Regions from separate parts of the Arthrobacter sp. zg-Y1116 genome, predicted to be linked through region 2. Evidence: riboswitches for the same ligand, from Rfam matches in the RefSeq annotation. Region 2 holds a riboswitch; each other region holds the start of a gene.
What was found. Region 2 has a riboswitch for S-adenosylmethionine ahead of NNX34_RS02790 (hypothetical protein). Riboswitches for the same ligand answer to the same signal wherever they lie in the genome.
Positions count from the first base shown of each region.

Region 1 (10,520 bases), on a different contig from region 2:
GGCACCCCGACGACGCCACCGCGCTGGCCCTCGTGGAAAGCATCCACGGCAAGGCGCAGAAAATCGCCGCGTTCGAAGGCTGCACCGTCTCCCTGACACCGGAATCCTGGACCGGCGCAGTCAGCTTCGACGCCGCACTGGGCCGCAGCCTGGAACTGGCTCTTCCGGGAGCCCCGGTGCTGGCCACGGGGGCGGGGCACGACGCCGGCATCCTCGCCGGACACGTGCCCTCCGGAATGCTGTTTGTCCGCAACCCCACCGGGATCTCGCACTCCCCGGAGGAACACGTGGAAGCCGACGACGCCGACGCCGGAGCCGTGGCGCTTGCCGACGCGCTGGAGGCGCTGCTGTGAGCGGTGCGGCGGGCCCCACTGCCGCCGGTCCTTCGATCGAGGGTGCTGCCGTCTGGTGTGAGGCGGGGTGGTACGAGGGCAGTATCCGGGAAGGCATCCGGCTGACGGTCGACTCCGCCGGTATCGTTACGGCGGCCGTGCCCGGGACGGAAGCCGAACCCGGGGACCTGGTGCTGTCCGGCGTCGTCTTCCCGGCAGCCGCCAACGCCCACTCGCACGCCTTCCACCGGATGCTGCGAGGACGCACCCACACCGCCGGGGACTTCTGGAGCTGGCGGGAGCAGATGTACTCGGCCGCGGGCACCCTCACGCCGGAACTCTACGAGCAGCTGGCGACGGCGGTGTTCGCGGAGATGGTGGTCTCGGGATACACCAGCGTGGCCGAATTCCACTATGTACACCATGCCCCGGACGGGTCCGCCTATCCCGGGCACGGAATGGAACTGGCCCTGGCCCGGGCCGCAGTTGCCGCCGGCATCCGGCTGACCCTGCTGGACACCTGCTATCTTTCCGGCGGTTTCGGGCCCGGCGGGTCCGGGACGCCGCTGGACGCCCGGCAGCGGCGGTTCGGGGACGCCGACGCCGATGCCTGGCTGGAGCGTTTCGCGTCGCTGCAGGCGGCGGCCGGGGAGCGGTTCGATCCGGAGCAGGTGAGTGTCGGGGCCGCCCTGCACTCGGTCCGCGCCGTACCGGAAGCTGCGCTGGCCCGTATCGCGGAGCGGCTCCCGGCCGGGATTCCGCTGCACATCCACCTGTCCGAACAGCCGCAGGAAAACGCCGGCTGCCTGGCCGCCACCGGGCTGACCCCCACCGGGCTGCTGCACCGGCACGGGCTGCTCGGCCCCCGGCTCTCGGCCGTCCACGCCACGCACCTGACGGACGCCGACATCGCCCTGCTGGGAGAGGCCGGGGCCACTGCGGTGTTCTGCCCCACCACGGAAGCGGACCTCGCTGACGGACTTGGCCCGGCGGGAGCTCTGCGGAACGCCGGAGTTGCCCTGGCGCTGGGCAGCGACCAGCACGCCGTCGTCGATCCGTGGCTGGAAATGCGGGCGCTGGAATACGGAGAGCGGCTGCGGACCGGAAGGCGCGGGGCGTTTACCCCGGCGGAACTGCACGCCGCCGCGTCCGACGCCGGGACCGCCGCTCAGGCACGCACAGCCCCCGGGCTGGAACCGGGGAAGGCCTGCGACCTCATGGCCGTGGACCCGCACAGCCTGCGCACCACCGGGTCACGGCCCGACCAGCTGGCCTTCTCCGCCACCGCTGCGGACGTGACCGCCGTCGTCGTCGGCGGCCGGCTGCGCGCCCGGAACGGTTCGCACACTTCGCTGGGAAACCCGGCCGCCCTGTTGCGGGAGGCCATTGCCGCCGTCGACTCTGCGGCCGCTCCGATGGACAAAACCCGCTTGGAAGGAACCCGGCGCCCATGAGCTCCGCTTCAACACTGGTCACGAACATCGGCGAACTCTCCACCCAGGACGACACCGCGGACACCCCCGTGCTGCGGGACGCGGCCGTGGTGTTCGAGGGGGAACGGATCAGCTGGATCGGCCCGGCGGGGAACGCACCGGCGGCAGACGAGGTCATCGACGCCGGGGGACGGGCCGGACTGCCCGGCTGGGTGGACTCGCACACCCATCTGGTGTTTGCCGGGGACCGCAGCGGGGAGTTCGAGGCACGGATGGCGGGGCAGGCCTACGCAGCCGGCGGGATCGCCGTCACTACGGAAGCCACCCGGGCGGCGTCGGACTATGACCTGACCCGGATGCTCCTGGCCCGGGCCGCCGAAGCCGCGGCGGGCGGCACCACGTACCTGGAAACCAAGACCGGCTACGGGCTGAGCGTGGAGGAGGAACGCCGGCATGCCCGGATCGCCTCCACGGTGGCGGACGCCGTCACGTTCCTGGGCGCGCACCTCGTCCCGGACGGAGCCGACGCCGACGAGTACACGGAGCTGGTCTGCACCGACATGCTCGCTGCGGTGCGCCCGTACGTCCAGTGGGCGGACGTCTTCTGCGAAAAGGGAGCCTTCACCGAGGAGCAGTCCCGCCGGGTGCTGCAGGCGGCCCGGGATGCGGGCCTGGGGCTGCGGGTGCATGGAAACCAGCTCGGCCCGGGGGCCGGGGTGCGGCTCGCCGCGGAGTTCGGGGCGGCCAGCGTCGACCACGTGAACCACCTGCCCGACGACGACGTCGCCGCGCTCGCGGACACATGGTCCGGGTGGGACCCGGGTACCGGCGTTCCCGGAACCGTCGCAACGTGCCTGCCCGCCTGCGACCTGTCCACCCGGGCACCCCTGGCTCCGGCACGGAAACTGTTGGACGCCGGGGTGCAGGTGGCATTGGCTTCCAACTGCAACCCGGGAACGTCCTTCACCAGCTCCATGGCTTTCTGCGTGGCCACCGCCGTGCTCCAGATGGGACTGACCGTGCAGGAAGCCGTCCGGGCCGCCACTTACGGCGGCGCCCTGGCACTGCGGGTGCACACCGGGTCCGACCGGGACGGTGCCCGGGCTGTCGGCTCGCTCGCCGTCGGACACCGTGCCGACCTGCAGCTGCTCAACGCGCCCTCAGCTGCCCATCTGGCGTATCGGCCCGGCATGCCGCTGACCGGCATGGTGTTTCGAGCCGGGGTGCCGGTGCGCCGCTGAGCGGGGCCGCGGGGCATGGTCCAGGTTCGATACGAGAGTCGGTAAGCCCGCCTCCTGCATGCCGATGTGTCCGGCACAATGGTGTCCATGCGCGCTGCCTTCCCCTCCGCCCCCGCCGAATCCCTGGATCCGCGGGCCCGCCGGATGCTGGTGTTCGAAATCCTGATTGTGCTGGGGCTTTCGCTCGGCAGGTCCGGGGTCTATGCCGTCGTCGAACTCATTGAGAAAGCCACCCAGGCACCGTTGGGCGACCAGACCACCACCTTGAATCCCGTCCTTGATGATCGGCCGTACTTCGACCTGGTGTACCAGCTGCTGGGGATCTTCTTCTCCCTGCTGCCCGTGGCGCTGGTCCTGTTCCTGCTGACCGAACCCGGGAAATCCGCGTTCCGCCGGATCGGGTTCACGTTTGCCCGGCCGCTTCGCGACTTTGCGTTGGGGGTGGCTCTGGCAGCGGTCATCGGTATCGGGACGCTTGGCGTTTACGCCGCCGGACGGGCACTGGGCATCACCACCGCCATTGTTCCGGCAGCCCTGGACACCTACTGGTGGACGCTGCCGGTGCTGATCCTCTCTGCCATGCGGCATGCCGTGCTCGAGGAAGTCATTGTGGTGGGCTATCTGTTCCTGCGGCTGCGGCAACTGGGCTGGGGGACGCCGGCGATCATCCTCACCAGCGCCCTGATCCGGGCCAGCTACCACCTCTACCAGGGGATCGGCCCAGGCATCGGGAACTTCCTGATGGGCCTGCTCTTCGGCTACGTCTACACCAGGACGCGGCGGGTGATGCCGCTGGTGATTGCGCATGCGCTGGTGGACATTGCCGGGTTTGTCGGGTTCGCCTTGTTCGGTTCTGCCATCGGGATCGGCGACTAGGCGGGCACCGCGACTCCGCCGGCACATAGGATGGCCCGGTGACACTGATGACCCGCTGGGGTGCAGCCCTGGACCCCGAATCCGTCCTGCCGGAATACCCCCGACCCCAGCTGGCCCGCGACAGCTACCTCAATCTCAACGGCTACTGGCAGTACGCCATCACCGGCGCCCGCCGGGAGCAGCCGCCACGGGACGGGGACTGGGACGGGGACATCCTGGTGCCGTTCTCACCAGAGGCGCCGCTCTCCGGCGTGAACCGGCACCTCCAGCCGCAGCAGCTGCTCTGGTACCGGCGGACCGTGACCCTGCCGGAGGGCTTTGCGGGGGAGCGGGTACTGCTGCACTTCGGCGCCGTGGACTCCAGCTGCCGGGTCAAGGTCAACGGCATTCCCGTGGGCGGGCATGACGGCGGCTACCTGCCGTTCTCCCTGGACATCACCGACGCGCTGGCTGCGGGTCCGGACGGCGGTTCCCCCGGGGCCGAGCACGAAATCGTGGTCCGGGTCCGGGACCTGAGCAACACCGGCTCCGCCAGCCGCGGCAAGCAGACCCTGGACCGCGGCGGCATCTGGTACACCGCACAGTCCGGGATCTGGCAGACGGTCTGGCTGGAAGCGGTGCCGCAGGCGAGCATCACCCGCCTGGTCCTCGTGCCGGACCTGGACTCGGTGACCGCCACGGTGCTGGTCGACGACGTCCGGTCCGCCCCGGACAGCACTGGCCTGCAGGCGGAAGTCACCGTAACCGCGGGCGGGCAGCAGGTGGCGGCCGCCGTCGTCGTTCCCGGAAACCCGGTGCGGATCCCGATTCCGGATCCGCACCTCTGGACCCCGGAGGACCCGTTCCTGTACGACGTCGCCGTGCGGCTGCTCACCGCCGGGAGGGAAACCGACCGCGTGCGCAGCTACACGGCGCTGCGGACCGTCGGCACGGGGCCCGACGACGCCGGGCATCTGCGGCTGCTGCTGAACGGGCGGCCGTATTTCCACGCGGGCCTGCTGGACCAGGGGTACTGGCCGGACGGGCTGTACACCGCGCCGTCGGACGAGGCCCTGGCCTCCGACATCCGTGCGGCGAAGGACCTGGGCTTCAACATGCTGCGCAAGCACATCAAGATCGAGCCGCTGCGCTGGTACTACCATGCCGACCGGCTCGGCATCCTCGTCTGGCAGGACCTGGTCAACGGCGGCACGTCCTACAAGCACGCCGTGGTCACTGCCCCCGCGGTGGGTGCGGCGCACCGGGCCGACGGCGACTATGCCGCCTTCGGGCGTGCCGACGAGCAGGGCAGGGAACAGTTCCTGGCCGAACTGCACGGCACGGTGGAGCTGCTGGGCAACAGCCCGTCGATCGTGGTGTGGGTGCCGTTCAATGAAGGGTGGGGCCAGTTCGATGCCAATGCCGTCGCCGACCTACTGCGGGGCCTGGATCCGACCCGGACCATCGACCATGCCAGCGGCTGGCATGACCAGGGCGGGGGAGACCTCAAGAGCGTGCACGTCTACTTTGTGCCGTTCCGGATGCGGAAGGGCTGGCTGGCTGGGTCCCGTGCAGTGGTGCTGTCCGAATACGGCGGGTACAGCCTGCGCATCCCCGGGCACACCTTCAACGACAAGGAGTTCGGCTACCGGCGGTTCCGGTCCCGGCGTGCCCTGGCCCGCGCCTACGAGCGGCTGCACCGGCGGCAGATTGAACCTGCGGTGGCCCGGGGGCTTGCCGCCACGGTCTACACCCAGCTCACCGACGTCGAGGACGAGGTCAACGGCCTGTTGACCTATGACCGCAGGGTGGTGAAGCTCGACGCCGAGCTGGTGCGGGGACTCAATGCGAGGCTTCGCCGGGCTGCCGGGGGCTGACCCGTGCTGCTTGCCTTCGGGATCCGCTCAGTCCCTGCACTTTGTCCGGATCCCCGCAGATTGTCCGGATCCCCGCACCGCGCGGAGCAGGGATTGCCACAAACCGCAGGGATCTGGACAACCCGGAGGGAATCAGCGGCGCCGGGAACGGGGGAGACCAGCGCGGACCAAGCGCTGTACCAAGGACTCAGGGTGCTGGGGCTCTCTTGAGATGTCGTCCCAGGACCAGCGTATAAAACTGACCCCCGTTGCGCGGATGGCATCTTCGCGCCGTTTCTCCTGACGCAGTGTGTCCCACGAAGGGGCAAGGGCTGCATCGCCCCGACCGTATTTCACCGCGCCGTCGAACTCCCCGACGAGCCTCTGCTCGCGCCAATAAAAGTCGACCCGATAGCGGCCGGCGGAGGTGTTGAATTGTTGCTGGAGTTCGGGCGGAAGGAAGCGGTGCCTGTGAATGGCGGCCCGGGAATAGGACTCGCCCGCCGACTCGGAGCGTGGATCGGCGAAGTCGATCACCTGTCGAGCCCGCAGCCGCTTTACCTGGCCGGGCAGGCTCCCGGATAACTCCAACAGGTGGTTCTTTCCCAAAGAAGGAAGACCCAGGACGGGATCGGGCCGGAGCACGTGGTCCATGGCGGGAACCGCGTGCTCGAAAGGGAGATAGGCAGCCATGTCTAGAACGGTCTGGGCCCGGGACGTCAGGGGCACCTCTTCCAAGGCAGTGATCGGTTCGAGCAACTGGCGCTCCACCCATCGGAGTCCGCCGCGACGCTGGCCGTGAGTGGGAGGCACGGCCAACAGCAGCACCTCGGCAGAGTGTCCGATCACCGGCAGCCCCCACATGACCGCAGCAGATTGCTGGATAAGGATGCGCTGACCGTGTCCCTGTTCCACAGCAGCCCGAATCCGGACGCGTTGCTGTTCCCACGGGGAAAGATGCTGCCACTCATCCGTCTGCATGTAGACACCTGTACGGAGGCGGATCAGCTGGCCGGCCCGGCAGCTCGAGGCTAAGGAACGGCGGTCAGTACCGTGGGCTTCAGCATCGGCTGTAAAGATGAGCTCCGGATCCATGGGCTCAAAGATGGATGGGTAACAGCGGACCCGCGAGGGTAATCCTCCCTATTGTGGACAACCCTCTGGTACCTCGGCCTGGAGAAGCCCTGCGGTTTGTCGCGATCCCTGCGGTTTGTGACAATTCCTGCGCCGCGCGGTGCAGGAATCCGGACAGACCGCAGGGATCCGGACAAGCTGCGGGGACAGGCTGCGGGGATCCGGACATACCGTAGGGATCCGGACAGGCTGCGGGGACAGGCTGCGGGGATCCGGACATGCCGCAGGGGTCCGGACAGGCTGCGGGGACAGGCCGTGGGGATCCGGACATGCCGCAGGGGTCCGGACAGGCTGCGGGGACAGGCCGCGGGGATCCGGACATACCGCAGGGATCCGGACAGGCTGCGGGGACAGGCTGCGGGGACATACCGCAGGGACCCGGACGCAGCGCAGGGATCCGGACACGCGGACAGACCGCGAGGATCCGGCAGGGAAACCCCGAACCGGCAGGAAAAACCCGATCCGGCAGGAAAACCCCGAACCGGCAGCAGAAACCCAGTGCTAGATCTCGACAGGACCGTTCGCCGTGTCGAAGGTGACGGACATGATGCCCGGTGTACCCGCCGGAGCAATCCACGTGACATCCACGTTCTCCAGCGGCTTCTCCACGGGATGGCCCAGCCAGTCGGTGACGCGTGCAGCGGAGCCGGCAATGGTCAGGGACTTCAGCTTCACCGAACCGGGCATCCCGGGAATGGCGTTGGAGGGGTGCAGCTCGTCGGTGCCGTCGTCCCAGCGGAGCAGATAGGGAACCTGCGGATCGGCAATCAATCCGTTGATGCCGATCTGCCGCCAGGTCAGCTCCTGGCCGTCGGGGAACTTGCGGTTGCCCGGCACGGAGGCCCGGCCGAGGCGTTCCTCGAAGGGGGAGAGATCGTCAACGGCAACACACCAGCCCATCCATCCGCCGCCGCATTCGGAGCGCTGGCGCACGGCCTGGCCGAACGGCGCCTTGTCCGACGCCGGGTGGTTCAGGACCTCCACCACCTCGACGTACTGGTTGTTGGCCAGGGGCAGGATCATATTGCGGGTACCGAATCGGGGGTGGACGCCACCCTTCACGTAATCGGCGCCGAGAGCAGCAGCAATCCTCTCGGTGGTGGCCAAAAGACCGTCGGGTTCACAGGCATAAGAAACATGGTCCAAGCGCATGCGGCCCATTGTGGCACGTTGTGATACGCGTCTCGACCAAGGGAAGCCTAAGTGCGGAATGTTCCCGGCCGCAGCTCGGAATTACGGCGAAAAAGCGCCGATATTTCACGGTGCGTCATAGAGGTTGCGCGACGGCGGCATATCGGTTTCCATGGGTGCAGGTCATGAGTGCCAGCAGATAGCCCCGGCTTGCTGGCCGGCAACCCTCCAACCGCGGTGGGGTGCCCCGGGTGAAGACCTGGCCGTACGCCAAACGGGCGTCCGGCAAGCGCGGGTCCCACGACCCCACCGGACATCCGGCGTACCCGGATGCACACCGGCGGCGTTGTGCGGCCCCTGGTTTGAGGGAGCATCATGAGTGCAGATTGGTCATTTGAAACCCGCCAGATCCACGTAGGCCAGGAGCCCGACGCCGTCACCGGTGCCCGAGCCCTGCCGATCTACCAGACCACGTCCTTCGTTTTTCCGAGTGCAGAGGCCGCCGCGAACCGGTTTGCCCTGGCCGAACTGGAACCGATCTACACCCGGATCGGCAACCCCACCCAGGAAGCGGTGGAAAACCGGATCGCTTCCCTTGAGGGCGGCGTCGGCGCCCTGCTGCTCGCGTCCGGGCAGGCGGCCGAAACCTTCGCGCTGCTGAACCTGGCGCAGGCCGGTGACCATGTGGTCGCCAGCCCCAGCCTCTACGGCGGCACCTACAACCTGCTCAAGCACACCCTGAAGCGGTTCGGCATTGAAACCACCTTCGTGCAGGACCCGGACAACCTGGACCACTGGCGCGATGCCGTCCGGCCCAATACCAAGGCCTTCTTCGGCGAGGTGGTCTCCAACCCCCGGCAGGATGTCCTGGACCTGGAAGGCATCAGCGCCGTGGCCCATGAGGCGGGCGTGCCGCTGATCGTGGACAACACGCTGTCGACGCCGTACCTCATCCGTCCGATCGAATGGGGAGCCGACATTGTGGTCCACTCGGCCACGAAGTACCTCGGCGGGCATGGGACGGCCATTGCCGGCGTCATCGTCGATTCGGGCAACTTTGACTTCGCCGCGGACCCGGAGAAGTTCCCCGGGTTCAACACCCCGGACGAAAGCTACAACGGGCTCGTCTACGCCCGGGACCTGGGCGTCAACGGGGCCCTCGGAGCGAACCTGGCCTTCATCCTGAAGGCGAGGGTGCAGCTGCTGCGGGACCTCGGGTCCGCGGTGTCGCCGTTCAACGCGTTCCTGATTGCCCAGGGACTGGAAACGCTGAGCCTGCGGGTGGAGCGGCACGTATCCAACGCCGTCGCCGTAGCGAACTGGCTCGAAGGCCACGACGACGTCGTGTCGGTTGCGTATGCGGGCCTGGAGTCCAGCCCGTGGTTTGCGCGCGGCCGCAAATACGGGCCGCGCGGCACCGGCGCCATTGTCTCCTTCGAGATCGAGGGCGGCGTCGACGCCGGCAAGCGCTTTGTGGACGGACTGGAGCTGCACTCGCACGTGGCCAATGTTGGAGACGTCCGTTCCCTGGTGATCCACCCGGCGTCGACGACCCACAGCCAACTGGGGGCCGAAGCGCAGCTGGCCGCAGGGGTCAGCCCGGGGCTGGTCCGACTCTCGGTGGGCATCGAGCACATCGACGACATCCTCGCGGACCTTGACGCGGGGTTCCGGGCCGCCAAGGGAGCATAGCGACTGTGTCCCGGCACCCGGCACCCCGGCACGAGCCGCTGACGGTGCCCCCGCTGCAGCACCCCGCCGATGGGGTGCTGCAGTACGCCTCCATCGGCGGACTGGAGCTGGAAACCGGCGGGTACCTGCCCGACGTCGTCCTGGCCTACGAGACGTGGGGGCAGCTGGACCCGGACGCCGGCAACGCCGTGCTGATTCCGCATGCGCTGACCGGCAGCACCCACGTAGCCCGCGGGAGCAGCACCGAACCGGGCTGGTGGGACGAGCTTGTGGGCCCGGGCCGGACCGTGGACACTAACCGGTACTTCGTGGTCTCGGTCAACATGCTGGGCGGGTGCTACGGCTCCACCGGGCCTGCCTCGACGGACCCGGACGGATTGGCCTGGGGCTCACGGTTTCCGTTCGTCACCATCCGGGATTCGGTCCGGGCGGAGGCCCGGCTGGCGGACCGGCTCGGCATTGCCCGGTGGCATGCCGTGCTGGGCGGCTCGCTCGGGGGAGCTCGGGCGCTGGAATGGGCGGTGACCGAACCGGACCGGGTGCTGCACTGCGGGGTAATCGCAGCCACCGCAGCCAGCACGGCCGAGCAGATCGCGTTTGCCCAGGCGCAGCTGGCCGCTATCCGGCTGGATCCGGATTTCAACGGCGGGGACTATTACAACGGCATTCCTCCGCTGGCCGGGCTCGGCCTGGCCCGCCGCATTGCGCACATTACCTACCGGTCCGAACCGGAACTGGAATACCGGTTCGGGCGCAGTTCCCAGGCTTCCGAGGACCCCTTCGGTGCCGCCTCCCCGGCCGGAAGGGGCCGGTACTCCGTGGAGAGCTACCTGGACCACCAGGCCC
Region 1 covers NZ_JANFLR010000004.1:567,841-578,360, forward strand. Annotated here, with positions in the region: gene NNX34_RS13985 (allantoate amidohydrolase) at 1-353, shown strand, start outside; gene NNX34_RS13990 (formimidoylglutamate deiminase) at 350-1,786, shown strand; gene hutI (imidazolonepropionase) at 1,783-3,006, shown strand; gene NNX34_RS14000 (CPBP family intramembrane glutamic endopeptidase) at 3,094-3,882, shown strand; gene NNX34_RS14005 (glycoside hydrolase family 2 protein) at 3,930-5,738, shown strand; gene NNX34_RS14010 (endonuclease domain-containing protein) at 5,871-6,698, opposite strand; gene NNX34_RS14015 (VOC family protein) at 7,353-8,003, opposite strand; SAM riboswitch class IV at 8,164-8,280, shown strand; gene NNX34_RS14020 (bifunctional o-acetylhomoserine/o-acetylserine sulfhydrylase) at 8,358-9,674, shown strand; gene NNX34_RS14025 (homoserine O-acetyltransferase) at 9,713-10,520, shown strand, end outside.
Region 1: another riboswitch for S-adenosylmethionine. It lies ahead of NNX34_RS14020 (bifunctional o-acetylhomoserine/o-acetylserine sulfhydrylase); the one in region 2 lies ahead of NNX34_RS02790 (hypothetical protein).

Region 2 (10,520 bases):
ATCGCGGAGTTGAGCTAGCGAGGGCTGTATCCCGGCGGAACGGCCCATATCCTGAGGTAATGACAGCGAACGAATACCGGACCGGCCCTCCGGGGCGACCTGCGGCCCACATTCCGTGGCTTTCCTACCGTTTCACCCGCCGTGACGCCGTGGCAGCAGGTTTCTACGTGGTGTTCCTGCTGGTCCTGAGCTTTGCGCCTGGACTCGTTATGCCTGTCCTGGTGATGCTGGTTCCGGATCCGGTTGCAGCCGCCTACGTCCTGAACCTGGCGTTTTACGGGGTCGCAGGCCTCCTGGCTTTCCTCGCGGCCCGGCCCTACGTGGTGCGGGAAACGAAGATTCTGGCTACCCGGCCGGTGCTGTCCCTGTCCCTGATTCCGGCCGGCGTCCTCGTCATGCTCATTGTCACCATGATCGGGGCGTTGCTGAGCGGGCAGGTCGAAACGGCGGTGAACCAGGAAGCCGTCGAGGGATTTGTGGGGTCCGTATCGCCGTGGCTGGTGGTGCCGCTGCTGGTGGTGCTGGCGCCCTTTGTCGAGGAGTACATTTTCCGCCACCTGCTGATCGGCAAGCTCAGCCGGTACTGGAACCTCTGGGGATGCTGCATCCTGTCGGTCCTGTTATTCGCCTCCATCCACATTGTGGGCAAGGAATCCCTGACCCTGCCGGTGCTGATGCCCTACCTGGCGATGGGCGCCACCCTCGTAGGCATCTACGTCTGGGCCGGAAACAACTTCATGCTTTCCTACGGTGTGCACGCCGCGAAGAACCTGCTGGGCGTCATCCTCCTCTACAGCGTGCCGCCGGAGCTGTTGCAGCAGTAGCTGCTGCCTGCGTAGCTGCCGCGTCCCAGCGTCCGCCTTCTCTACAAGGGTGAGTACCGGCGTCGTCAACCGATGCAGAATTCGTTCCCTTCCGGGTCGGCCATGGTGTACCAGGATTGCGGCCCCTGGCTGGCTTCATAAAGGAAGGTGGCTCCCCGCTGTTCCAACCTGGGGCGTGCTTCCTCCTTGGCCATGTCATCCAGAATCACGTCGAGGTGGATCCGGTCCTTGACCGTCTTGGGTTCCGGCACCGTCTGGAACAGGATGCGCAGCCGCCCGCGCCGGCCCACCTGGTCGGGCGGGCAAATGGCAGCGACATCCCGCCAGACCCGGACGCCGTGGTGTTCCACTACGTCCGTCGGTGAGGCGAGGCCCTGGTCCAGGGCGGATTGGAGGACCTCCTGGTCGGTGGGTTCCCTGGCCCATTTGAGGGTTTCGGCCCACCAATCCGCTTGGTTGAGGGCATGGGTGCAGTCCACACAGATTTGTACGTTGTATGCCATGGCGCCCAGCGTAGGTTCGCGGCCGCTCCGGGCCACGGGTATTCGAGACTGCTCAGTTCAGCGCGCTTGCCCGGCTCCGGCATTCATACGAATCCCGGAGCCGGGCAAAAGGCTAGGAGCCGGCCTTTTCGATCCGCTCAGTTTCCGGGGCCCGAACCAGGGAGCCGTTGCATGGAACCACCCGTTCCGGCCGGGCCAAGTAGAAAAAAGAACTCCGGGCATCCGAGTCGAATCCGCCGGGCACCATCAGTGTGGAATAGCGCTGGCACCACTGCGGGGTATCGACGGCGGCCGCGAGCGCGGTGGCGACGGCCGGAACATTGTGGAACCACATCAGGTGCTGGGTACCTTCGGACACCAGGTAGATGAGGTCCAGCTGCGGATCCGCCGTGACTTCGACGTCCGACCACTGTTCCCAGCCCTCGAGGCGGCGGCTGTGGATCCAATGGATGTTGTGCCCGGGGGCGAAGCCGCTGCAGTTGCTGAGACCGGATTTGCTGACACTGGAGATGCTCACAGTGGGTTCCTTTGCAGGTTGTCCTTGCCTGCGACGAATGACGCAGGCCGCTTCGTCATCCGAACCACCCGCCGAACAATGGGGTTGGTGTGGGGCCAGTCGGAGCTTTTGTGCCCGGTAAACCGGGCGAAGGCCACATCTCGTGAAGCTGAAAACTACTCTAGCGGAGGCCACTGACATTTCGACAGTGGACCGTTTCAGAGGGTGCCGCTGGGTGGGCGTGCGTCGTGTGGGGGTGCGCCGGGCGGACCGGAACGGCGGCAACGAAAATCCCTGCTCGCAGAGCTCGCAAGGATTATTAAAGCCGCCTAACCCGGTCCGTCCGGCGCCTACGTTCCGCACCTCGCCTGCCGTCCGGTGCCTACGTTCTGCACCTCGCCTGCCGTCCGGTGCCTACGTTCTGCACCTCGCCTTCCGTCGGCGCGAGGACCTCGGGGGCGACGCCCGTCCCTCCCAGTCGAAGATGTACGCAGGCCGCGTCCTGGTTGGGACGCTGCCCGCGGCCGGAGGGCCTGGAGGAAGGCGCTCCGGCACCTACAACCGCCACCGGAGGAGCTGGGCCCAGCCCGCCCCGGAAGGTGCTGGACACCACGCGCCGCCACCGGAGGGGCTGGAGGAAGGCGGCTTTAATATTTCCCGCGAGCTCTGCGAGCGGGGAATTTCGTTGCCGCCGTTCCAGCCCCGCAGGGGGCGGACCCGGCTGGACCCGGAGGACCCGGCGGACCCGGCGGACCCGGCTGGACCCGGAGGACCCGGCGGACCCGGCGGACCCGGAGGACCCGGCGGACCCGGCGGACCCGGCTGGACCCGGAGGACCCGGCGGACCCGGCGGACCCGGCTGGACCCGGAGGACCGGGCGGACCCGGGCCAGACGAGACTTACCGCCAGCCGGCCCCCGGCGCCACAAGCTTGACGATGCTCTCCAGCAAATGCGCGTTGTACTCCACGCCCAGTTGGTTCGGCACGGTCACCAGGACAGTGTCGGCTTCCTGCACCGCAGCATCCGCGGCCAATTCGGCAGCAATGACGTCCGGTTCACCGATGTAGCTCTTCCCGAACCGGGCCAATCCGCCGTCGAGGTGGCCCACCTGGTCCCGGCCCTCGGCCTGCGCGCGCAGCCCGAAGTAGTGCCGGTCCTGCCCGGTCACCAGCGGAATGATGCTGCGGCTGACGGACACCCGCGGGGTGCCCTGGTGTCCGGCGTCGGCCCAGGCCTTCCGGTACACCGCAATCTGCTCGGCCTGCAGCTGGTCGAACGGCACCCCGGTGTCCTCGGTCAGGAGCGTGGAGCTCATCAGGTTCATGCCCTGCTCACCGGTCCACTTGGCGGTGGCCCGGGTCCCGGACCCCCACCAGATCCGCTCCGGCAGTCCGGGGGACAGCGGGTCAATGGCCATGGCTCCGGTGCTGCCGGTCATGGCCGGATCGGCCTGCGCCACTCCGGCGCCGGCAATGGCGGCACGGAACACTTCGGTGTGCTGCCGGGCCATGTCGGCGTCGGAGGAATCCGGGCCGGGAACGTAGCCGAAGGACTCATAACCGCGCAGGGCGGGCTCGGGGGATCCCCGGCTGATGCCGAGCTGCAGCCTGCCGCCGCTGATCAGGTCCGCCACTGCGGCGTCTTCTGCCATCGCCAGCGGATTCATGTAGCGCATGTCGATCACTCCCGTGCCCAGCTCGATCCTGCTGGTCCGCGCGGCCATGGCGGCGAGCATGGGGAAGGGGGCGGAGAACTGCGGGGCAAAGTGGTGCACCCGCATATACGCGCCGTCGACGCCGATTTCCTCGGCGGCGACCGTCAGCTCAATCTGCTGCAGTATTGCGTCCTGCGCACTGGGAGTCATCGACCCCACAGCATTCCGGTAATGTCCGAAGGACAGGAATCCTATTTTCTTCATAAAAGCTCCAGCGCCGGAAGCGTCGGCAGTATTCCCGGTCACCTGCGCCGAACCAGCGAAAGGAAACAGCCCTCATGCACATCACCATGGTCCCGGGCTATCAGGGCTCACCGCCGGAGCAGTGGCAGAGCCGCTGGGAAGCGGAGCTGCCGGACGTCACCCGCATCGCGCCGTCGTCGTGGGATGAACCCGAGCTTCAGGACTGGATGGCGGCGCTGGACCGGGCCGCCGGCGCGCAGAAGGGGCAGACGGTCCTCGTGGCCCACAGCCTGGGCTGCCTGGCCGCGGTGGAGTGGCTGCATCGAAACCCCGACGGCGCCCGCGGAGTGTTCCTGGTCAGCCCGCCGGATCCCGTTGCCGCCTCGTTTCCGCAGGCCGCGGAAACGTTCCGGAATCCGCGGATGCAGGAACTGCCAGTGCCCGGCCTCCTGATTGCCAGCGAGAGCGATCCGTACTGTGCGCTGCCGTCCGCCCAAAGCATCGCTGCGGCTTGGAAACTGCCCGTTATCAACGCCGGCGAGCTCGCCCACATCAACGAAAAGAGCGGGGTGGGCTACTGGGAGCAGGGCCGCGACCTGCTCACGGCCTTCACCGCAGGGCTGGGGGAACCGGCCGCAATCGGATAAGAATGGGCACATGGACCTTCCAGTGATGCCCCCGGTTGCGCCGATGCTGGCCAAATCCGTCAGCGCCCTGCCCCGCGGGGACTACCTGTACGAACCCAAATGGGACGGATTCCGGTCCATCATTTTCCGGGACGGCGACGACATCGAGATCGGCTCCCGGAACGAAAAGCCGATGACGCGGTATTTCCCCGAACTCGTCGAAGCGCTCAAAGCGAACCTGCCGGAGCGGTGCGTGCTGGACGGCGAGATAGTTATGGTGGCTCCGGACGGCAAACGGCTGGACTTCGAACTGCTGCAGCAGCGGATCCATCCCGCCGCCAGCCGGGTGAAGCTGCTCGCGGAGGAAACTCCGGCCCGGTTCGTGGCCTTCGACCTGCTGGCCCTGGGCGACGTCGACTACCGGAACCGGCCGTTCTCCGAACGCCGGGAGGCCCTGGTGCAGGCGTTGAAAACGGCGCAGGCACCGGTGTCCGTCACCGCCGCCACCGACGACGCCGACCGGGCGCAGGACTGGTTCGGCCGTTTTGAAGGTGCCGGCCTGGACGGTGTGGTGGCCAAACCCCTGGCCGGCCCCTACGCGCCGAACAAGCGCACCATGGCCAAGCTCAAGCACGAACGCACGGCGGACTGCGTGCTCGCCGGCTACCGGGTGCACAAGTCCGGCCCCGATCTGATCGGCTCCCTGCTGCTGGGGCTCTACAATGACGACGGCGTGCTGGTGAACGTGGGGGCGGCAAGTTCCTTCCCGATGGACCGCCGCCGGGAACTGTTCGAGGAACTCCAGCCGCTGGTCGCCGTCGAGGACGGACACCCGTGGGCCGAGGGGGAGCAGGAGAAGGGGACGCGCACCCCGCGCAACTCCGAGGGCAGCCGATGGAGCGGGAAAAAGGACTTCTCTTTCGTGCCGCTGCGCCCGGAACGGGTGGTGGAGGTGCGCTACGACCACATGGAGGGGGAGCGGTTCCGCCATGTGGCCCAGTTTTCCCGCTGGCGGCTGGACCGCACGCCCGAATCCTGCACTTATGAGCAGTTGGAGGAACCGGTGAAGTTCGACCTGGCGGAGGTGCTCGGGAGCTAGCGGAAATTGTCCGGCGGGGCTAGGCAGGGAAGCACTTCGGTGCCTAGCATTTTTTGGCGGCATCTCCGGTCCGCGGGCCCGGCGGCCGCGGACACCCGCCCACAAGGAGCCAAAGATGATCCAGGCAGCCGACCTCGAAACCCTCCGCAACGTTGTCCACGGCCCGCTGAACAGCCCCGGGGAACCGGGGTACGCCGTCGACACCGCCGGCTTCAACCCCTCGGTGATCCAGCGTCCCGATGCCGTGCTCGGGGCAGCCGGCGTCGAGGATGTACAGAATGCCGTCCGCTGGGCAGCTGAGCGCGGCATTCCTGTCGGGATGCAGGCGACCGGCCACGGTGCTGCCGCCTTCATGGACGAGGGCCTGCTGATCAACACCTCCCGGCTGCAGGACCTGGCGGTGGACCCCGACGCCGGCACGGTCACTGTGGGTGCCGGCGTCCGCTGGCGCTCCGTGCTGGAGGAGACAGTGCTGCTCGGGCTTACGGGCCCGCACGGCTCCTCCGGAACCGTGGGAGTGGTGGGCTACTCGGCCGGCGGAGGGCTGCCGCTGATGGGCCGGGCGCTGGGATTCGCCAGCGACCATGTGCAGGCTATCGATGTAGTGACTTCCGACGGCAGCCTGAGGCACCTCGAAGGAGGCAGCGCCGAAGACGCCGGGTTGTTTGCGGCGCTGCGCGGCGGCAAGGGCAATTTCGGCGTCATCACGTCCATGACGCTCGGGTTGACCCCGTTCCGGGAGTTTTACGGCGGCGGCATCATGTACCCGGAAGATGCCGGTCCGGAGGTGCTGGCTGCGTTCCGAGCCTGGACACCCCAGCTGCCGACGGATGTTTCAGCGTCCCTGGCCTTCCTGCACCTGCCGGATGTCCCGTTCCTTCCCGAGGAACTGCGCGGTACCGCGCCGGTGCACCTGCGGTTCGCGGTGTTCGGCAGCCGGGAAGAGGGCGACACGCTGCTGGAACCCATGCGGCATGTATCCGCGCCCTTCATGGATACGGCCGGGCCGATGGACTACGGGGCAGTAGGCAGCATCCACATGGATCCGGACGAACCGGTGCCCGGCCTGGACCGCGGGACCCTGCTGGCCGAGCTGCCCGATGAACTGGCGGCCGGTTTGCTGGGCCAGGTGGGGCCGGGATCGCATACTCCGCTGATGATGACGGAAATCCGGTTGATGGGCGGATCCCTGGCTCTGGATCCTCCGTTCGAGGATGCGGTGTCCGGCCGGCAGGCAGGCTTCAACCTCTACTCCGTGGGACTCAACGTCCCGCCGGCTGCGGACGCCACAGCAGCGGCCCTGGATCTGCTCGACGTCGTCGTCGGCCCCTACACTGCGGGTGCGCTGGTCAACCTCAGCGGACCGGCACGCACGGAGGCGGGCGCCCAGCCTGCGTGGGATCCGGAGGTTTTCGGACGGCTGCAGGCGGCCAAGGCCGCCTACGATCCGCAGAACCTCTTCCGGTTCGGCCACGCGGTTCCGCTGCCGGCCTCCTGAGAACGGTTTCTGTGGCTGGGTCGACCCGTACGGAAGGTGGCGCTACCGATGGTGCCCTCGCCGGCAGCCGACCCCGAACTCGCTGCCTGCGTCCTCGAGGATGGCCGCGGTGTAGCCCTCCCGGTAACCCGTCTCCGTGGGGTGCAGGTTGTACGGGCTTGCAGTGTCGAAGATGATCCACGAATCGGCGGAACCGACACCGTGCCCGGCAAACTCGTCCACCACGTCCACAAACACCCCGTCTTCGGGAACCTGCGCGGCGATGACGGCATTCAGGGCGTCGGTGCCGCCATTGAACAGGGCCTGTGCCTCGGCACTGAGCGGTCCCGGAGCGCCGGCTTCGAACAGATGCGGGTATCCGGTAACCACCAGGGTGGCCCGTGGCGCCGCCTCGGCAATACTGGCAAATGCCGCAGCCAGCTGCGGTGCCAGCGCGGTTTGGGCGTAAGCGGTGGCCTGCTCGATGGCCGGTGCGCAGGTGACCGGCAGCTGCGCCCCGGCGCAGGCGGCCACCACGGCACCGAACCGGACGTCGTTGCCGCCGATCGTCAGGGTCACGACGTCGGTCCGGGCGTTGAGCTCGCCGTAGGCTGAGGCATTGTTGATCTGTTGGGGCAGGTCCACCGGCGTGTCGGACGGAGTGCTTAGGGCCGTGGCGCCGGCGCAGGTGGCGTCAGCTTCCAGATCCACCCGGTTCAAGGCGTCCAGCAAGGCGGGGTAGCCCTGTGCGGTACGGCCGCAGGCGTCCAGTAGGGGGCCGCCGCCGTAGCCGGAGGCGTAGGAATCTCCGAAGGCCACATAGTCGACGTCGCGTCCCCAGCCCTGACCGCCGCCGTGCCCGCCGCCGTGGCCACCTCCATGCCCGTGCCCGACGCGGGAATCGGATTCGTGGCCGCCGGCAGTGGCCGGGGCAGTGCCTCCGGCCAGGAGGGCGGCGGTGGTCAGGGTGAGGACAGCCAGACGGCGGAACAGCAGCGGTTTGGGGCTCATCATCGTGCTCCTTAGCGGGGTATTGCAAACGTTCGAGGGCAGAAGTCTGTCGCAGGGAGGGGGCAGCGGCAACCAGCAGTACGCTGTCGCGGCACCGCGGCAGTATTTAAAGTCCAACGGGTGTGGGAAGGGCCGCTTTCGGCTAGGGTGTCGATATACCGACCGCATGGTCAGTAATCCTGCGGCGACGATGCCTGCAGGAGAGCAGCTGCGGTTTCTTCCCGTTTCGAAAGGCACCGAAATGACGGCCACCGCCATCGACGTCGAAACCGTTCCCAGCTACGTCCGGGGGGCCTGGTGGACACCGGATCCCGCAGGAGCCCGCGGCACCGAAGTGCACGATGCCAGCACCGGCGAGCTGCTGGCGCTGGTCAGCAGCGAGGGTCTGGACACCGCCGCCGTCGTCGACTATGCCCGAACCGTTGGGCAGGCCGAACTGGGGAAGTCCACCTTCCACCAGCGGGCCCTGCTGCTCAAGGAACTTGCAATGCACCTCAATGCGCAGCGCGAGGAGCTGTACGCCGTGTCTGCCCGCAGCGGCGCCACCCGGACCGATTCCCTCGTGGACATTGACGGCGGGATCGGCGTCCTGTTCGCCTACGGTTCCAAGGGCCGCCGCGAACTGCCGAACTCCACCGTGATTGTCGACGGCGCCGTGGAACAGCTCGCCAAGGACGGCTCGTTCCTCGGTGAGCACATCTACACCCGCATTCCCGGCGTCGCCGTGCAGATCAACGCCTTCAACTTCCCGGTCTGGGGCATGCTGGAAAAACTGGCCCCGGCGTTCCTCGCCGGGGTGCCGAGCATCGTCAAGCCCGCCAGCCCCACGGGGTACATCACGGCAGCGGCCGTGCGGATGATCGTGGACTCGGACATTCTTCCCGCCGGATCCCTGCAGCTGATTTCCGGTTCCGCGCGGGACCTCCCGGATCACCTCGATTACCGGGACATGGTCTCCTTCACCGGCTCGGCCTCCACCGCCGAACGATTGCGTGCCCATCCGCAGATCGCCGTCGGCGGTGTCCGCTTCACGGCGGAAACAGATTCGCTGAACGCGGCACTCCTGGGTCCGGACGCCGTTCCGGGTACCCCCGAGTTTGACGCCTTCATCCGCTCCCTGGTCACAGAAATCACGGCCAAGGCCGGCCAGAAATGCACCGCAATCCGCCGGGCCATCGTCCCTGCCGGGCTCGTCGATGACGTGGTTTCCGCCGCCGGGGAGCGCATCCGCGGGCGCGTGGTCCTGGGCGATCCGCGTGCCGACAACGTGACGATGGGTGCCCTGGCCTCCCGGGAGCAGCTTGACGGGGTCCGGGAAGCGGTGCAGCGGATGCTGGCGGCCGGCGCCCAGCTGGCGCTGGGATCGCTGGACGCCCCCGACGTCGTACGCGCCGACGGAAGCGAGGGAACCTCGCCGGACGGCGCCTTCATGGAGCCGCTGCTGCTGACCTGGCCGGACAGCGACGCGGATGCCCTGCACAATATCGAAGCCTTCGGCCCCGTGGCCTCGGTGGTGGGCTACACCGACGCCGCCGACGCCGTCCGGCTGGCCGCCCGCGGCGGAGGATCGCTGGTCGCCACGGTCTGCACCAATGACCCGGACGTGGCCCGGGAAATGCTTACCGGCATCGCCGGACACCACGGGCGGGTATTGTTCCTGAACCGCGAAGACGCCCGCTCCTCCACCGGGCACGGTTCGCCTGTGCCCCACCTGGTGCACGGCGGTCCGGGTCGTGCCGGCGGCGGCGAGGAGCTGGGCGGCATCCGTGCGGTGCGCCATTACATGCAGCGCACCGCCGTGCAGGGCTCACCGAATATGCTCACCGCCCTCACCGGTATCTGGCATCCGGGGGCGGACCGCCGGTTCGACGCCGGCCATCCGTTCCGCAGGCACCTCAGCGAGCTGCGGGTGGGTGACGCCGTGCGGTCGGACCTGCGGGAAGTGACCCTCGAGGATATTGCCGCCTTTGCGGAGACCACCGGGGACACGTTCTACGCCCACACGGACGCTGCAGCCGCGGAGGCGAATCCGTTCTTCCCGGGCATCGTGGCGCACGGCTACCTGCTGCTGTCCTGGGGTGCTGGCCTGTTCGTGGATCCCGCGCCGGGGCCGGTGCTGGCCAACTACGGACTGGAAAACCTGCGGTTCCTGACGCCGGTGGCCGCGGGGGACTCCATCCGCGTCACGCTGACCGCCAAAAGGATCACGCCGCGTGAAACGGACGGGTACGGCGAGGTGGCCTGGGACGCCGTCCTGACCAACCAGAACGACGAACTGGTGGCCACCTACGACGTGCTGACCCTGGTGGAGAAGTAAGTCCCGGAATGGGGCGGGCCAGGAGTCCGGGCTAGGCATTCCGTTTGCGGTAGGCCTGCATCTTTGTGCGGGCGCCGCAGATCTCCATGGCGCACCAGGTTCCGCCCCGGTTGCGTGAAGTGTCAAAGAAGACCCAGCGGCAGACGTCCCGGCGACACGCTTTCAGACGCTGAAGCTGGGCGGGGTCGGCATGGACCAGGACGGCACCGATGCGGGCGAGTGCCTCGCGCACCGGGGGCTGGGGGACCGGTTCGACGCGCGGCTCTCCT
Region 2 covers NZ_JANFLR010000001.1:595,815-606,334, reverse strand. Annotated here, with positions in the region: gene NNX34_RS02805 (NAD(P)H-hydrate dehydratase) at 1-18, shown strand, start outside; gene NNX34_RS02800 (CPBP family intramembrane glutamic endopeptidase) at 60-824, shown strand; gene NNX34_RS02795 (VOC family protein) at 890-1,327, opposite strand; gene NNX34_RS02790 (hypothetical protein) at 1,440-1,844, opposite strand; SAM riboswitch class IV at 1,860-1,992, opposite strand; gene NNX34_RS02785 (LLM class flavin-dependent oxidoreductase) at 2,723-3,742, opposite strand; gene NNX34_RS02780 (alpha/beta hydrolase) at 3,817-4,368, shown strand; gene NNX34_RS02775 (ATP-dependent DNA ligase) at 4,379-5,446, shown strand; gene NNX34_RS02770 (FAD-binding oxidoreductase) at 5,562-6,944, shown strand; gene NNX34_RS02765 (SGNH/GDSL hydrolase family protein) at 6,987-7,934, opposite strand; gene paaZ (phenylacetic acid degradation bifunctional protein PaaZ) at 8,176-10,251, shown strand; gene NNX34_RS02755 (CGNR zinc finger domain-containing protein) at 10,283-10,520, opposite strand, start outside.

Region 3 (10,520 bases), 660 kb from region 2:
TCAGGCCCAGGCCGGCGGTGGAAAGGTTGATCGGGTTGGAGAAGTTGACCCGGTTGTCCACCCAGATACGCACGCCGAGGATGCCGATCATGCCGTAGAGGACGACGCCGGCCCCGCCCAGCACGCCGCCGGGCACCGTGGCGATCATGGCCCCGAATTTCGGGAACAGGCTGAGCAGGATGGCCACGATGCCGGCCACCCAGTACGCCGCCGTGGAGTACACGCGGGAGGCCGCCATCACGCCGATGTTCTCTGCGTAGGTGGTGGTGGCGGAACCGCCGCCGGAACCGGCCAGCATGGTGGCCAGGCCGTCGGCCATCAGTGCCCGGCCCGCGTACGGGTCAAGGTCGCGGCCGGTCATGGCGGCCACGGATTTCACGTGTCCAATGTTTTCGGCCACCAGTACCAGGACCACCGGAACAAAAAGGCCGATAACCGAGAAGTGGAAGGTGGGGGCGGTGAATTCGGGCAGCCCGATCCAGGCGGCATCGCCGATAGCCTGGAAATCCACCTCGCCCTGCAGCATGGCCGTGACGTAGCCGGCCACCACGCCAACCAGGATCGACAGCCGGCCCAGGAATCCCTTGAACAGGACCGTGGTCAGCAGGATTACCACCACGGTGACGGTGGCCGTGAGCGGCCCTCGCTCGAAGTTGTCCCGCGCCGAACCGGCCAGGTTGAGGCCGATCAGGGCCACTATGGTGCCGGTGACCACCGGCGGCATCAGGACCTGGATCCAGCGGGTGCCGGCAAGCTGCGCGGCGAGTCCGACCAGGAACAGGGCAAAGCCCGCCATGATGATGCCGCCCAGGGCTCCGCCGGGACCGTGCTGGTTGGTGGCAGCTCCGATCGGAGCAATGAAGGCAAAGCTGGAGCCCAGATAGCTGGGGACCCGTCCGGCGGTGATGATCAGGAACAGGATGGTTCCGATGCCGGAGAACAGCAGGGTGGTGGCCGGCGGAAAGCCGGTCAGGAGCGGCACCAGGAAGGTGGCGCCGAACATGGCCACCACGTGCTGGGAGCCGATGCTGATGGTCCGCGGCCAGCTCAGGCGTTCCTCGGGAGCAACGTAGCTGCCCGGCCGGATGGTTTTGCCGTCTCCGTGGAGGGTCCAGTCCATACCGAATCTGCTCATGGTGGTGCCTTCCGGAGAAAGGGGGTGTCTAGGCCAAATTCTAGCCGTCCCGGCGAACCGGGATGCTACGTTGCATAGGAAGAATGCAAGGTGCAGGGCGGGACCTTGATCACAAACCGATTGGACGATGGAGCAGCATGGGCATTTCAGTTGCAGGACGCGTAGTTCTCATCACCGGCGCAGCCATGGGCATGGGCCGGCTCTACGCCGAGCGGGCCGTGCATGACGGCGCGGCAGCAGTGGTGCTGTGGGACCTCAACGCCGAGGCCCTGGAGGTCACCGCCGCGCAGCTGCGGGAACTGGGCGCGTCGGCAATCCACCCCTACGCGGTGGACGTTGCCTCCCTGCCGGACATCACGGCCACGGCCGACCAGGTCATCCGGGAGGTAGGCGTACCGGACATCCTGGTCAACAACGCCGGGATTGTGCGCGGCAAGTACTTCTGGGAACACGAGCCGGAAGCGGATATCGACGCCGTTATGCAGGTCAACACCCTCGCCCCCATGCAGGTGACCCGCGCGTTCCTGCCCGGCATGATCGAGCGGCGCACCCCGGCCCGCATCCTGAACGTAGCCTCCGCCTCCGGCACACTGTCCGTTCCGAAAATGAGTGTCTACACGGCTTCGAAATGGGCAGTCATCGGTTGGAGCGACTCGATGCGCCTGGAACTCACCGAATCCGGCAACGGCCACGTTGCAGTAACCACCCTGATCCCCAGTTACATCAAGACCGGCATGTTCGAAGGGGCCAGGGGGCCGCTGATGACTCCGCTGATGGAACCGGAATACGTGGTGGACAAGGCGTGGGAGGCGCTCCTTGCCGGCAAGGCACGGATCCAGCTGCCCTGGACGGTGGCCCTGGGCAGCGCCCTGCGCAATGTGCTGCCCCAACCGGCCTGGGACGTGGTTGCCGGCCGCGTCTTCAAGGTCTACCAGTCCATGGACCACTTCACCGGCCGGAAACCGGCGGCTCCCGCTGACGAAACGTCCCTCAAGGAAAGCACCCAGGCATGAGCGAGATGGTCTCCGCGTTCTCTGAATCCATCCGCGATTCCGCCACCGACCCCGCTGGTTCCCCCGCAGCAGTTCCCTCGGTGCTGGCCAAGGTGCGGGAAACCTATGACTCCGGCCGCACCCGGCCGCTCGCCTGGCGCCGGCAGCAGCTCGAAGGCCTGGTCCGGCTGTTCCACGAGCGGGAACAGGAGCTGGCGGACGCCCTGGCAGCGGACCTGGGCAAGAATCCGCTCGAAAGCTACGTCACCGAACTTTCCCTGGTGCGGGCGGAGGCCGAACACGCACTGAAGCATCTGGAGAACTGGGCCCGCAGCCGGCGGGTTTCCGTCCCCCTGGGCCTGCAGCCGGCGTCGGCCCGGACCGAACCACGGCCGCTGGGCGTGGTGCTGATCATCGGTCCCTGGAACTATCCCGTGCAGCTGGTCCTGGCGCCGCTGGTCGGTGCCCTCGCCGCCGGCAACGCGGCAGTCCTCAAACCCAGCGAACTGGCCCCGGCGACGTCGGCCGTGCTGGCGGAGCTGCTGCCGCGCTATGTGGACCCGGAAGCCGTCGCCGTGGTCGAGGGCGGGCAGGAAGCCAGCACCGCCCTGCTGAAGGAACGGTTCGACTCGATCTTCTTCACGGGCGGGGAGCGCGTGGGCAGGATTGTCCTGCAGGCCGCCGCCGAACACCTGACCCCGGTCACCCTGGAGCTGGGCGGGAAATCTCCGGCCGTGGTGCTGGACGGCAACTGGGCCGCCGTCGCGCGCCGCCTGGTCTTCGGGAAACTGCTTAACGCCGGCCAGACCTGCGTGGCCCCGGACTATGTCCTCGTGACGAAAGAGGCGGCACCTGCGCTGAAGAAGCACCTGGTGCGGGCGGTCGCGGAGCAGTTCGGCAAGGATCCGTCCCGGAGCAAGGACCTGGGCCGGATTGTCAACGAACAGCACTGGGAACGGCTGGTCGGGCTGCTGGACAGCGGCACGGTCCTGGCCGGCGGGCGCAGCGACCGCGGAAGCCTGTACCTGGAACCGACCATCCTCACCGACGTGGCCCCGGATTCACCCGTGATGCAGGAGGAAATCTTCGGCCCCGTCCTGCCGATCATCGAGGTCCGGGACCTGGCGGAGGCAATGAAATTCATTAATTCCCGTCCGGTTCCGCTGGCCGCCTATTTGTACAGCAACTCTGCGGCGGCACGGAAGACGTTCGAGGAGGGGGTCCGGGCCGGCAGCATCAACCACAACGCCAGCACCGTCCAGTTGGCCGTACCCGGCCTGCCCTTCGGCGGTGCAGGTGCCAGCGGCACCGGCGCGTACCACGGGAAATACACCTTCGACACGTTCAGCCAGCTGCGGCCGGTCTTCACCAAGGGCACGCTGCTGGACACCCTCCGGTTCGCGTACCCGCCCTACACGGGGCTGAAGAAGCGGCTCCTGCGCCGGCTGCTGTAACCGGCTGCAGAACGGGAAGAAGGGGTGCACCGGCAGGTGCACCCCTTCTGTTTTTTACGGCCCGTTTACGGCGGAAGCTAGGAAATCACGCCGTCCACGATGGCCTTGGCCTCGGCCTGGACCTGGTGCAGGTGTTCCTCGCCCTTGAAGGACTCGGCGTAGATCTTGTAGACGTCTTCCGTGCCCGAGGGGCGCGCGGCGAACCACGCGTTTTCCGTGGTCACCTTCAGGCCGCCGATGGGCGCGCCGTTGCCAGGTGCCTCGGTCAGGCGCGCGGTGATTTCCTCACCGGCCAGGGTGGTGGCGGTAACGTCCGACGGCGAGAGCTTGGCCAGCGCGGCCTTCTGCTCGCGGGTGGCGGGTGCGTCCACGCGCGCATATTCGGGATCGCCGAACTGGTTGGTCAGTTCGCGGTACCGCTGGGACGGGGTCTTGCCGGTGACGGCCGTCATTTCCGAGGCCAGCAGGGCCAGCAGGATGCCGTCCTTGTCAGTGCTCCAGGGGCTTCCGTCGAGCCGGAGGAAGGACGCACCGGCGGATTCCTCGCCGCCGAACGCGGTTTCGCCGGAGAGCAGGCCCGGCACGAACCACTTGAAGCCCACCGGTACCTCCATGAGGACCCGCCCCAGGTCTGCGGTAACGCGGTCGATCATGGAGGAGGAGACCAGGGTCTTGCCCACCATGGCGTCTGCGCTCCAGCCGGAGCGGTTGCGGTACAGGTAGTCAATCGCGGTTGCCAGGAAGTGGTTCGGGTTCATCAGTCCCGCATCCGGGGTGACAATGCCGTGCCGGTCGGCGTCGGCGTCGTTGCCCGTGGCAATGTCGTAATCCCCGGCCCGGGAAATCAGCGACGCCATGGCGAACGGCGAGGAGCAGTCCATGCGGATCTTCTCGTCCCAGTCCAGGGTCATGAAGGCCCACTGCGGGTCCACGTTGGGATTGACCACGGTGAGGTTCAGTGAGTGCCGTTCCGCGATGGCGCCCCAGTAGTCCACCGAGGCGCCGCCGAGGGGATCGGCGCCGATGTGGAGGCCGGCGCTCCGGATGGCATCCAGGTTCAGCACCGCGGGCAGGTCTTCCACGTAATGCGCCAGGAAGTCATAGGTGCCCACCGAATCGGCCAGGCGTGCTTCGCCCAGCGGGATGCGCCGGACCCCGTCCAGGCCGTTCTCCAGCAGCTGGTTGGCGCGGTCGGCAATCCAGTTGGTGATGTCCGATCCGGCGGGTCCGCCCGTGGGCGGGTTGTACTTGAAGCCGCCGTCCGCCGGAGGATTGTGCGACGGGGTGACCACAATGCCGTCAGCCTGGTCCGTGCGCGTGGAATTGTGCACCAGGATGGCATGGCTCACGGCCGGGGTGGGGGTGAATCCGTTGCGTGCGTCGATCTGCACATTGACGCCGTTGGCGGCCAGCACTTCCAAGGCGGTGTTCTGCGCCGGTTCGGACAGGGCATGCGTGTCCTTGCCCATGAACAGCGGCCCGGTGATGCCCGCCGAGGTGCGGTATTCCACGATGGCCTGGGTGATGGCCGCGATGTGCTGCTCATTGAAGGCGCCGTTGAGGGAGGAACCGCGGTGCCCGGAGGTGCCGAAGGCCACGCGCTGGGCAACGTTGGACGGATCCGGTACGACGTCGTAATAGGCGTCCAAGAGTGCGGTGAGATCTACAAGGTCGGAAGGTTCGGCGCGTTGGCCGGCACGATTAGACATACCCCTAAGCATGCCAAAGAAACGCAGTCGGCGGCAGACACGCCGTGCACGTAGAAACGCAGGGGCACCCGTATGCTTCTAGCCGAAGCCGCGGGTGCGGCGGGGGAAGGAAGCTGATGGCCACGTCGAGTAGTTCCGTGCCGCCGCAGGGCGCACTGCCGCACGGCGGCCTGCGCCGCGGCGCCCGGGCCATGATGGTTTTCTTCAACGTGCTCTACCTGTGCGCCGCACCGGTGTTCTGGTTTTTCTGGACGCAGCGCTCGGCGTTCGCACTGCCGGCCTGGGCGGAAACCGCCGCGGGTTTTGCCAGCGGACCGATGCCGGCGTTGGCCTTCGCGGCCGCCTGGGCCGCGGCGGGGATCCTCTTCGGGCGGGACCGGCGGCAGGCCGGAGCGGAGGCGTTCAATTCCGTCTGTGCACTGGGTGCCCTGGCGGCAGCAAGCGGCATGCTGGCGCTGGTCAGCGCCGGACTGGACGGCTAAGGCCCCGGGCACGGGTGAGGCGGGACGCCGGTCCCGCCCGCCGCACCCTCACGCAGGTCGGTGGCCCGCCTACCAGAGCCGGGCGCTGGCCAGCCGGGCACCTTCTCCGAGCGTCTCCAGCTTGGCCGCCGCGATCTGCGGATGCACCCGGCCGCCCAGCCCGCAGTCGGTGGACGCAATGACGTTCTCGCGCCCCACCAGCCGGGCGAACCGTTCAATCCGGTCCGCCACCAGTTCCGGATGTTCCACCACGTTGGTGGCATGGGAGACCACGCCGGGAATGAGGACCTTCCCCTCCGGCAGCTTGGTATCCTCCCAGACCCGCCATTCGTGCTCATGCCGGACGTTGCCTGCCTCGAAGCTGTAGCCGCCGGCGTTAATCTGCAGCAGGGTGTCCACCAGGTGGCGGAACTCGATGTCCGTAGTGTGCGGCCCGTGCCAGGAACCCCAGCACAGGTGGAATCGGACCTGTTCCTCGGGCAGGCCGCGCAGGGCATAGTTCAGGGCCTCGACGCGGATCTGCGTGAACTTGAGGTAGTCGGCCACCGAAGGCTCGGGGTTGATCTGGTCCCAGTTCTCGGCAATGGACGGATCATCGATCTGGACGATCAGCCCGGCGTCCACGATGGCAAGGTATTCCTCCCGCATGGCATCCGCGCAGGCGTAGATGAACTCCTCCTCCGTCGCGTAGTACTCGTTGGCAATCCGCGAACAGGAGCCGGGGGAGAGTGAGGCGAGGAAACCCTCGGACAAACCTGCCTCGGCCAGACCGGACTTGAGGTTGGCAATGTCGCCGGCCACGGCGTCGTACCCCGTGTATTCCACGGGACCCGTGACCTTGGGAAAGACCTTCTGCGCCCCGGTGGTGATGCCGGAGGTTGGGTCGGTGTAGGCATCGGCGAAGCGCTGCCGGTCGCGGCGGTCCCCGAAACTGGTGAGGACAACGTTTCCGGGCTCGGAGCGGTGCGGTTCCATGTTCCAGATCCCCGTCTCGGCAACGCTCAGGCCGCCAAGCCGGGCAAACGAGTAGGACCACCAGGCCCCGTAGTCGACGTCCGCGGACATCGCATGCCCGTATTCGCCGTCGTTGGGGATATCGATACCCGCCTGGCGCTGGCGGCGCACGAGGTCGGCGACGGCGGCCTGCAGCAGTTCGGCGTAGCCTTCCGTATCCGCGGGGTCGGTTTCCCGGGCCGCGTTCGCGGCAATCAGTTCAGGGGTCCGGGGGAGCGAACCGGCGTGCGTGGTCAAAATACGGTCAGTGCTTTTGCGCATGGCAGTGATCCTTAAGGAATCGGTGCTCTTGCCCGCACCGGATGCCCAAGGGGCGGTGCAGGCCGCTTCGTCATCCGAACCACCCGTGAAGCATGGGGTTGGTGCACGGCCAAGTCGGAGCTTGGCGGCCGTGTCTCCTGAAGCTGGGACCCATCCTAACCACGCCGCAGGGATGCAGCCAAGCATGTGACGGGACGGCAAAAAGGACGGCGGCACCGGAAAGTTCCGGTGCCGCCGTCCTTAGTGAAACGCTTGGTGCCTGCCTGCTAGCGCACGCCGCCCATGAGCTTCTTGATCGACGGTGTCGCGACAGCCAGGGCGATGCCCAGGATGATTGCGGTGACGCCGCTGAAGGTGAAGTAGCTGACCTCAGTTGCGGGATCGTAGAACTGTGCCAGCCAGCCTGCCAGGGTGGTGCCCAGGGAGACGGACAGGAAGAACAGGGCCACCATCTGGGTCCGGAAGATTTCCGGAGCCAGCTTGGTTGCCACGGACAGGCCAATCGGGGAGATGAACAGCTCCGCGAACGTGAACAGGAGCAGGATGCCGACGATCGCCAGCAGCGGGGTGCTGTTGGCGCCGCCGCCGGAGAACGGAATGAAGGCCAGGAACGCCAGGCCCATCACTGCCAGGCCCAGGGCGAACTTCAGCGGTGAGGACGGCTGGCGGTCGCCCAGCTTGGTCCAGACGGCGGCAAACACTGCAGCGAAGATGATGATGAAGATCGGGTTGATCGACTGGACCCAGCTCGGCGGCATTTCCCACCCGAAGATGTGCCGGTCCAGGGAGGTGTCGGCGTACAGGGCCACCACGGTGAACTGCTGCTGGAACAGCGCCCAGAAAGCGGCACTGGCGATGAACAGCGGCATGAAGGAGTAAACACGCCGGCGTTCTAGCCTGTCCACCTTCGGACTGCGCAGGATGATGATGAAGTACGCGATGGAGGCCAGGATGGCGACCGTGGCCATGACCACTGCCAGGTTCTCCGCCTTGAGCAGGCCGAAGGCGGCGGCCAGGGCGACGATGACCACGACTGCGGCAACGACGATGCCCATGGGGAGGTACTTCTTGCGCGGCAGCGGGTTGGTGACCTCGTGGGCTGCCTTGGGCAGGTACTTGCGGGTCATGCCGTACTGGACCAGGCCGATGGCCATGCCGATAGCGGCCAGGCCGAAGCCGTAGTGGAAGCCAAGGCGGACCTGGAGGAGGCCGGTCAGGAGCGGGCCGACGAGGGCGCCGAGGTTGATGCCCATGTAGAAGAGGGAGAAACCGGCGTCGCGTCGTTCGTCCTTCTCCTCGTACAGGGTGCCCACCAGGGAGGTCGCGTTGGCCTTGACGCCGCCGGAACCCAGGGCAATCAGGATCAGGCCGGCGGCCAGTCCCACGGAACCGGGGAGCACAGCCAGGGAAATGTGGCCGAGGACCACGATCGCGGCGGAGTAGAACAGCACCCGCTCCGAGCCGAACACGCGGTCGGCGAGCCAGGCACCGACGATGGTGGAAAGGTACACGCCACCGCCGTAGGCGCCGACCAGGGAGACGGCAATGGCTTCGTCGATGCCGAGGCCGCCGTCGGTGGTGCTGTAGTACATGTAGTACAGCAGGATGCCCTGCATGCCGTAGAAGGAGAATCGCTCCCACAGCTCAACGCTGAAGAGGTTGGCCAACATCCGGGGATGGCCGAAGAAGGTTTTACGCGCTTCTTGTACGCCTGAGGTACTGGGGGTATGGCTCACGAGGTTAATATTCCCACTCCCTCCCGGGGGTCAAGCAGGCCGAACTGAAAGAATCCGCCGGAGACTAGGCAGCTTTCCCGGTGAGCTATGTCGAAGGTCACATGAAAAAAGGATGATTTTGCCAGCGTTACATGCATACCTGCCTGCATGACGCGCGGATTTGCACGTCTGCGACGGAATTCCCTAAGCAGGCAGGGGGTTGGCATGGGTATGCCAAGCCTCAGCGTTCCCGTCTCGATCCTTGACCGTGCCAACTCCCGCGAAGGGTTTCCCGAGCCGGAGGCGTTTAATGCAGTGCTTGAACGCGCCGAATCGGCAGACCGGCTGGGCTACAGGCGCTTTTGGGTTGCCGAGCACCATGCCGTGGCCGGAATTGCCGGCTCGGCACCCGCCGTCCTGATGGCCGCCCTGGCGGCACGCACCAACAGCATCCGGATCGGCTCCGGCGGCGTGATGCTGCCGAACCACCAGCCGCTGGTCGTGGCCGAGCAGGCGGCGACGCTGCAGGCCCTGTATCCCGGCCGGATTGATCTTGGCCTGGGCCGTTCCCTCGGTTTCACTCCGGCGGTGCGGAAGGCACTGCGGGCAGGACCGGCCGAGGCGGAGGAATTCGAAGGGCAGTTGGCGGAACTGCTCGCTTATCTCGACGGCACCGCGCCGATCACCGCCCGCCCGCAGGACCGCGGCCGGACCCCGGTGTTTGTGCTTGCCACCGGAGCGGGAGTGGACATAGCAGCACGCGCCGGCCTCGGCGTCGTCCTGGGCGGCCCGGCGCTGTTCCGGCAGAACAGTGCCGGGCAGACAGGTGCACTGGAGCGGTACCGCTCCTCCTTCCGCCCCTCGGACCGTTTTCCCCGGCCCTACGTGCTGGCGGCAGTCAACATCGCCGCGGCCGGGAGTGAAGAAGAGGCACGGGAACTGCTGCTGCCCGAGGCACATGCCCTGGCCGATTCCCGGACCAAGGGGGTGTTCCCCGCCCTGTCGGCAGCTCACCGCGCCGCCGAACTGTCCGGACGGCAGCAGGACCTGGTCCGCGCCACCCTCGAGACCTCTGTCTACGGGACACCGGAACAGGTGCACGGCAGGCTCGAGGACCTGGTGGCTTCCTCCGGTGCGGACGAGCTGCTCGTTACCGGCGGCGCCTTCGATGTCGAGGGACAGCGGGAATCAGACCGGCTGCTGGCAGGGCTCTTCTAGGTCAATAGCCCAGTTGGGCCGCCACGGCCAGCAGATCCGCTTCCGCACCGGGCCGCCCGATCAGCTGGATCCCCATGGGCAGTCCGTCCGCGGTATCCAGCACCGGCAGGGTAATCGCGGGAAGCCCGCAGACATTCACCATGGAGGTGAAGGGGGAGTACCGGCATTGCCTCGCGTAATCCTCGTCCGCCCGGTCACCGGCGCCGGCGTCGCCGCTGGCGTACCAGCCGAGGGGCCGCGGCGGCATTGCCAGGGTAGGCGTCAGGATCATGTCGTAGGCGCTGTACTGCCGGATGGTCTCGGCCTCGAAGGCGCGGAGGACCTCGACGGCGGACACCAGGTCCGCGGCACTGCGCTGAAGGGCGCGCTGACGCATGACGGCGGCCAGGTCGGTCAGCCGTTCTTCCCCGCCCGGTGCCAGGACGGCGGTGGCCAGCCCGGCCGTCCACACCACCTGGAACGCGTCCGGATACCGTTCGTCATAAACCAGGTCCGTGTCCAGCAGGTCGTGGCCGGCGCCGGTCAGGGCCGCGATACCGG
Region 3 covers NZ_JANFLR010000001.1:1,256,380-1,266,899, forward strand. Annotated here, with positions in the region: gene NNX34_RS05960 (uracil-xanthine permease family protein) at 1-1,135, opposite strand, end outside; gene NNX34_RS05965 (SDR family NAD(P)-dependent oxidoreductase) at 1,273-2,148, shown strand; gene NNX34_RS05970 (aldehyde dehydrogenase family protein) at 2,145-3,581, shown strand; gene pgm (phosphoglucomutase (alpha-D-glucose-1,6-bisphosphate-dependent)) at 3,659-5,290, opposite strand; gene NNX34_RS05980 (hypothetical protein) at 5,407-5,772, shown strand; gene NNX34_RS05985 (cobalamin-independent methionine synthase II family protein) at 5,842-7,047, opposite strand; SAM riboswitch class IV at 7,067-7,190, opposite strand; gene NNX34_RS05990 (peptide MFS transporter) at 7,314-8,717, opposite strand; gene NNX34_RS05995 (MsnO8 family LLM class oxidoreductase) at 8,988-9,980, shown strand; gene NNX34_RS06000 (amidase) at 9,982-10,520, opposite strand, start outside.
Region 3: another riboswitch for S-adenosylmethionine. It lies ahead of NNX34_RS05985 (cobalamin-independent methionine synthase II family protein); the one in region 2 lies ahead of NNX34_RS02790 (hypothetical protein).